3 regions of the Pseudoalteromonas sp. SA25 genome follow, and region 3 is predicted to be linked to each of the others. Evidence: predicted binding sites of a transcription regulator. Region 3 holds the regulator's gene; each other region holds the start of a gene.
What was found. Region 3 encodes FliA, which starts transcription of late flagellar genes. Its sites were predicted from a motif close to CTAAAGNTNNNNNNNNNNNNGCCGATA; they were not measured.
Positions count from the first base shown of each region.

Region 1: pomA (flagellar motor protein PomA) is a predicted target of FliA. The motif match lies at 1,025-1,051, and genes of this name have one in related genera.
Region 2: GQR45_RS14550 (VC2046/SO_2500 family protein) is a predicted target of FliA. The motif match lies at 1,202-1,228, and genes of this name have one in related genera.

Region 1 is NZ_WTKV01000009.1:4,588-6,859, reverse strand. It holds gene ispA ((2E,6E)-farnesyl diphosphate synthase) at 1-544, opposite strand, end outside; gene GQR45_RS09090 (exodeoxyribonuclease VII small subunit) at 547-789, opposite strand; gene pomA (flagellar motor protein PomA) at 1,111-1,878, shown strand; gene GQR45_RS09080 (flagellar motor protein MotB) at 1,881-2,272, shown strand, end outside.
Region 2 is NZ_WTKV01000017.1:83,736-86,007, reverse strand. It holds gene GQR45_RS14555 (DUF6172 family protein) at 158-460, opposite strand; gene GQR45_RS14550 (VC2046/SO_2500 family protein) at 640-1,167, opposite strand; tRNA gene GQR45_RS14545 (tRNA-Tyr) at 1,280-1,364, shown strand; tRNA gene GQR45_RS14540 (tRNA-Tyr) at 1,414-1,498, shown strand; gene GQR45_RS14535 (SprT family zinc-dependent metalloprotease) at 1,560-2,198, opposite strand.
Region 3 is NZ_WTKV01000005.1:41,365-43,636, reverse strand. It holds gene GQR45_RS05455 (protein phosphatase CheZ) at 1-304, opposite strand, end outside; gene cheY (chemotaxis response regulator CheY) at 322-705, opposite strand; gene GQR45_RS05445 (RNA polymerase sigma factor FliA) at 746-1,456, opposite strand; gene GQR45_RS05440 (MinD/ParA family protein) at 1,483-2,272, opposite strand, start outside.

The DNA of each region.
Region 1 (2,272 bases), on a different contig from region 3:
CGGTTTTTAGCTTATGTATTCGCTCAAGCTCTTGTACGGTAATTACTTTATCTGTTGCTGCTATATCAAGGCCTTGTCCGCCAACCATACCCTGAAGGCCTGATGCGTGGGCAAGTGTAGCAATCATTTTTACTTGTGTTTGCGATGAGCATTCAAATTTGTGATTCGCAATAAGCTCAAAAGCAAGAGTTTGAAGAGCATCACCGGCTAAAATTGCATTTGCCTCGCCAAACTCTATATGACAAGTAGGGCGTCCGCGGCGTAAGTCGTCATCGTCCATTGCTGGTAAGTCATCATGGACTAACGAATAGCTATGAATACACTCAATTGCAGCAGCAAGTACGTTTAAGTCTTGATGGTTTGCGCCGAGCATTTTACCTGTGGCATAAACTAAAAATGGGCGTAATCTTTTACCGCCATTAAATAATCCATACTGGGTGGCGTTCTTTACCGTTTCTTCTGTATCGAGAGGCTGGTTAAAATGCTGTTGTAAGGTCGCTACTACATCTTTTTGAGCACGTTCAATATGATTTTTTATGCTCACAGCTATTCCATATCATTATCAAAGTTTGTAAGTACTGACTTTTCGCCATTCCCCATCAAAATTGATACTTTTTGTTCTGCTTGCTGTAATTTCCCTGATGAAGCACTTGCTAATGCAATTCCACGCTCAAATTGCTTTAACGATTGCTCAAGCGATAAGTCACCTTGTTCCATGTCACTAACGATTGTAGATAATTCTTCTAGTGCTTGTTCGAAACTTAAGTTTTCAGGTTTTTTAGTCGCCATCTTTATTTCAGCTTACATAATAAATTTAGGGGTCAATTTTAGGGGGAATGCTAAACTAGGTCAAAGGATGATATTGGTTTTTTACCTTTATAACGTTAAATTATATTTCAAGTGCATTAATAAAGCCTTAATAGCGGTCTGTTGGTTTAATAAATCAATTGATAATTAGGTAGCCTTTATAACTTGATCTAAGATAGTGCTAAAGGCTGCTTTTTATGTTTATTTATAAAAATGGCTTAAGCAATTCAATATGTTGCCGATAAGCAGTTAATAATAAAAGTTTATGATAAGGCCATTAAGCATGAAACTTCTGGAGGAAATGTGGATTTAGCAACCATAATCGGGATCCTAGGCGCAATTGGCTTAATTGTCATGTCTATGTTTATGAGTAGTAGCGGTGAAATGGCTATGTTTTACAATACCCCGTCGGTGGTTATTGTATTTGGTGGTTCACTCTTTATTGTTTTATCAAACTTCACTATGTCGCAATTTTTGGGGATAGGTAAAGTTGTTGCCAAAGCGTTTATGTTTAAAATCGAAACGCCAGAAATACTTATCGAAAAAGCAGTAGAACTTGCTGATTCAGCTCGTAAAGGCGGTTTTTTAGCACTCGAAGAAGCTGAAATTCCAAACCCCTTTATGCGCAAAGGCGTCGATATGCTCGTTGATGGCCATGATGCAGATGTAGTTCGCGCTACACTTCAAAAAGATATTTCTCTAACTACGACTCGCCATGAATTGGGCGCGGGTTTATTTAAGTCGTTAGCTGATATAGGGCCTGCAATGGGTATGATTGGTACTCTAATTGGTTTGGTTGCAATGTTGTCTAACATGGATGACCCAAAGGCAATCGGTCCGGCAATGGCAGTAGCACTATTAACAACTTTATATGGCGCGTTTTTAGCCAATGTTGTGGCAATTCCTATTCAGGTAAAACTTGAACTGCGTAAAGACGAGGAAGCGATGAATCAGCGTTTAATTTTGGATGCTATTTTAGGTATACAAGATGGTCAAAATCCAAAAGTAATCGAAGGTATTTTGAAAAATTACTTAGCTGAATCTAAACGCAAAGTAGATACCGAGGAGTAACTATGTCTGATCAAGAGTGCAAATGTCCACCACCAGGTCTACCTGCATGGATGGGAACGTTTGCCGATTTAATGTCACTGTTAATGTGCTTTTTTGTACTCTTGCTCGCGTTTTCAGAAATGGATGTACTTAAGTTTAAACAAATTGCGGGCTCTATGAAGTTTGCTTTTGGTGTGCAGAATAAAATTGAAGTAAAAGACATCCCTAAAGGGACCTCTGTTATTGCCATGGAGTTTACCCCAGGTAAACCAGAGCCAACCCCAATAGAAACCATTCAGCAGCAAACAGTCGAAATGACTCAACAAATGTTAGAGTTTCAGGCTGGCGATGAAAGCTCAGCAGGCGGTAGGCAAGAACAGCGCGGGGATAAACGCGGTGGCGAATCTCGTAGTAC
Region 2 (2,272 bases), on a different contig from region 3:
TATATCACTACATTTTGTTATGCAAATGTTAATAAAGTAAAATTCTACTTATTGGTTACTAATAAAAATGATTTATGGTGAATCTTTAATGCATAAAAACAAAAAATGAGCCACTTGGGCTCATTTTAAAACTTCGAACACTTAATTAAATTAGGTGTTATTCGTCATCATCTAAATCTAACTGTTGACGTTGAGCAGGTCGAGCTAAAATCTCTACATAGAAAGAGGTCAAACCTTGCTTTTCAATTTCGCCAATTTGGTTACTTAATTCAGCAACGTGAACAACTTGCGCATCTTCAGCTGTGTTACCAAACTTACAGTCAAATGCCCAATAGTCAGCATCTTCAGGTAGCGTTTTATTACGCTCTCTTTTCAAATATTTTTTCACTTCGTGCTTTGCAGCATCAACCATACGAGGGTATTTGATTTTCTCGTGATTTAGCGTGAATGTTTTCTTCATTACGTTCCTAATTACCTTGGTTTAATGATAATGGCATTTCATGTCATACCATTTGACGCCATTATAGCAATTGCATTTAATTTTTGGATGCTTTTTTTTCATTAAATCAATTATTAGCAAATATATAAAGCAGACCCGTTGTAAAGCATATATTAACTGGTGATTATTACAATCATATATCACACAGCAATAAGTTGAAGTGGTTGATGTATTGCATCATTATTAAGGCTGTCGTAAAAAGCAGCTGCATCTATAGGAGGATTGGCTAGTTGGGTTTGTTCGCTTTTAATTCTTCTTCTGACGGCAAGCTCACAGTTATCTATTATATTAAGTGGAATATGCTTGTCATCATTTCTAATCGCAAGTGGTTCAGGGCTTAAGCATTGTCTTAACTTAATACTTGTCATACCACAGCGCTCTCCTTCTTGAGATATTAATGATGCATTAAATTGTCCAACCAACATATTATATTCATCAGGGGCTAAAAGTTGCTTTGGACCTGCGCCAAATTGCTTTCTTAACGCCTCTTCTTCTATAACTAAATTATCTATTTCAGTTTTTGGTAAATGAAATTGACTAAAGTCGAGTGCGTCATGTGACAGCATCGCTAATAATAGTGCAAATTCGCCTCGGCGATTTTCATGCACACTATTATTGAGTCTACTGTTTAACTGACTCTCTGTGATTAACAAATCATCTATTTGCATAGTCTTTAGCCGATTGTGGTAACTGATAGATATTTATCGGCTTTATTTCAATTTTCTTTAGCTTTTTTCTTTACTTAAATACGCAATTTGCTATTATCAGCGCCGTTGCATTGGAGGGGTTCCCGAGCGGCCAAAGGGATCAGACTGTAAATCTGACGGCTCAGCCTTCGCTGGTTCGAATCCAGCTCCCTCCACCACTTTTCTTACCGCTAAGTTAAGTGGGGCCAAATGCAATAAAATTAGTGTGGAGGGGTTCCCGAGCGGCCAAAGGGATCAGACTGTAAATCTGACGGCTCAGCCTTCGCTGGTTCGAATCCAGCTCCCTCCACCACTTCTCTACTATTCCTATATTCCTATATTCCTATATTCCTATATTCCTATATTCAGTAACATCAAAACACCCACTGTAAACTCATACCATTTTGTTTTAACCAATTAGATGATGTTTTGTAATCGGGGAAAAACGCCTCTACTCGCTGCCAAAAAGCTTTGCTATGATTTAAATACTTTAAGTGGGCAAGCTCATGAACAATCACATAATCTATAGCGTGGTAAGGAGCACCTATAAGATGTAAATTAAAAGTGAGTTCTCGCTTGCTATTACAACTCCCCCACTTTCGTTTATAAACACCTATTTTTAAATCATTTGGCAACTCTTCACCCATTTGAGTACAGAAATACGCTAAACGCATTTCTATGTAAGCAATAAGCTGCTCTTTTAAATAAGTCTCTAATAGCTGTCGATACTTTTGATTAGTGTTTTTAACTCGAGGAGATATTGTAATAAGTAAGTGGTCATCATACGGGGTTACTTTGGAATCTTGGCCTGAGTCCAATTTCAAATAAATAGTTTCTGAAAAAACACTTATTTTTTTAGATTCAAAGGGGTACTGCTTAGTGTCATCAATTGACGATTGTTTTTTTAATTGTTCTGCAACCCACTCTTGTTTGTCAAATAACCAAGTATCAATGTGTTTTTTTGCAACAAAATGTGGCGCATACACAGTTACCTTTTGACTATGCACTTTTATTGCGACTGTTTTGCGTCTAGTACTCTTTTTTAGTTGATATTCAAACACGACCTAAACTCTAAATATTGCATCCG
Region 3 (2,272 bases):
CAACAGCATCCATTGTTTTATTAGCCGCATTTTCTGTCATTTCTATAACATAATTAAGCCGCTTTTTAGCATCTGGAATCGCATCTGTCGTTATGTTAGTTAAGCGAGTATCAAGCTCAAAGCTTTTAAGTGCTTCGTGCAGTTGACGAGTCAACTTCCCAACTTCAGCAAATAATTTAGACTGCTCTTGCGAAGCTGTCTCTAAAATCAACTGATTAGCTTTATCTTGCTCATCGTTTTCTAAATAAATGACGAGTTGACGAGCTTGTTCTAACGTTATTTGAGGCGCAGCTGGTGCTGACATAAGCCTCTCCCCCATCATTAGCCTAAGCGTTCAAATACTTTTTCTAATTTAGTTTTTAATGTTCCAGCCGTAAATGGCTTAACAATATAACCATTAACGCCAGCTTGCGCTGCAGCTATTATTTGTTCTTTTTTAGCTTCTGCCGTTACCATCAGTACAGGGATATGTTTTAACTTATCATCTGCACGAATTGCTCTTAAAAGGTCAATACCTTGCATTCCCGGCATATTCCAATCTGTAACCACAAAATCAAATACTTGATTTTGTAACATAGGCAAAGCTGTAGACCCGTCATCAGCTTCTTGAACATTAGTGAAACCTAAGTCACGTAATAGGTTTTTTATAATTCGTCTCATCGTTGAAAAATCATCAACTACAAGAATTTTCATGTTTTTATCCAAAACATCCCCCAGTGAGGTATTAACCTTAGTTTACTTACTACTAGTTTATCCAGTCATTGATTTTAGCTTTAAGCTTAATCATCGCCTGACCATGTATCTGACTTACACGCGATTCGCTTACATCGAGTATATGTCCTATTTCTTTTAAATTCATTTCATCGTTATAGTATAAAGAAAGTACCATTGCATCACGCTCTGGTAATGACTTTATTGCATTTAGCAAAGACTCATTAAACCGATCATTTTTAACATTATTAAAAGGTTTGTCTAGCGCTAAATCTTGGCCTACGGGAGTAATAACATCCTCATCTACACCAAGGTCTTCTATGCCTAATACTTTACTGGTATTAACATCATTTAAGATATGATGGTACTCATTGAGTGAAATTTCAAGTTTTTCAGCAACTTCTGTATCTGTTGGTTCGCGATTCAGACTGCTTTCGAGCCCAGTAATTGCTTCTGCAACTTGTCGGCTTTTACGGTGTACTGAACGAGGAGCCCAATCACCACGACGCATTTCATCAAGCATAGCCCCGCGAATACGAATACCGGCGAAGGTTTCAAAGCTTGCGCCTTTTGTTGCATCAAAGTTTTTTGAAGCTTCTATTAAACCTATCATTCCTGATTGAATTAAATCATCAAGCTGAACGCTAGGTGGTAATCGAGCAATTAGATGACATGCCACTTTTTTAACAAGTGATGCATGTTTCTCAACAATCACATTTAAGTTTTGTGTTGATTGATATCCCATAGCTCTATTCACCAATGTTGTCATAATTAGCCGTTTACTAGTTTCTCAATGAAAAACTCTAAATGCCCAGATGGTTGATTTGGTATTGGCCATTTAACTGCTTTTGTCGCCAGCGCTTTAAACGCGAGAGCGGCTGGCGAACTTGGAAAGAGCTCAACAATCACCTTTTGGCGACGTGTTGCTTTGCGCATATTTTCGTCATAAGGAACCGTTGCTACTAGCTCCATTGAAACATCTAAAAAGCGATCGGTAACTTTAGATAGTTTTGCAAACAATTCAGTGCCTTCACGCATACTGCGGACCATATTGGCAACAATTTTGAACTTATAAACACCGTGCTCGCGGCTTAATACTTTAATAAGTGCGTAAGCATCGGTTATTGATGTTGGTTCATCGCACACTACAACCATTACATCTTGTGCTGCTCGTGAGAAGCTTAGCACCATGTCTGAAATACCAGCGGCTGTATCTACAATTAAAATATCAAATTCGGTATTCAATTCGCTAAATGCACGAATTAGCCCGGCATGCTCAGATGGCGATAATTCAACCATACTTTGCGAGCCCGATGTAGCGGGTACAATTTTAATACCAGCAGGCCCTTCAACTAAAATCTCGTCAAGCTCACATTCACCTGACAAAACGTGTGATAAATTGCGCTCTACACGTAAACCAAGCATCACATCACAGTTTGCTAAACCTAAGTCAGCATCCAGCACTAATACTCTATTACCTTGTTGCCCTAGTGCAATAGCGGTATTTAGAGAAACATTTGTTTTCCCCACCCCACCTTTACCACCGGTTACAGCGATAACT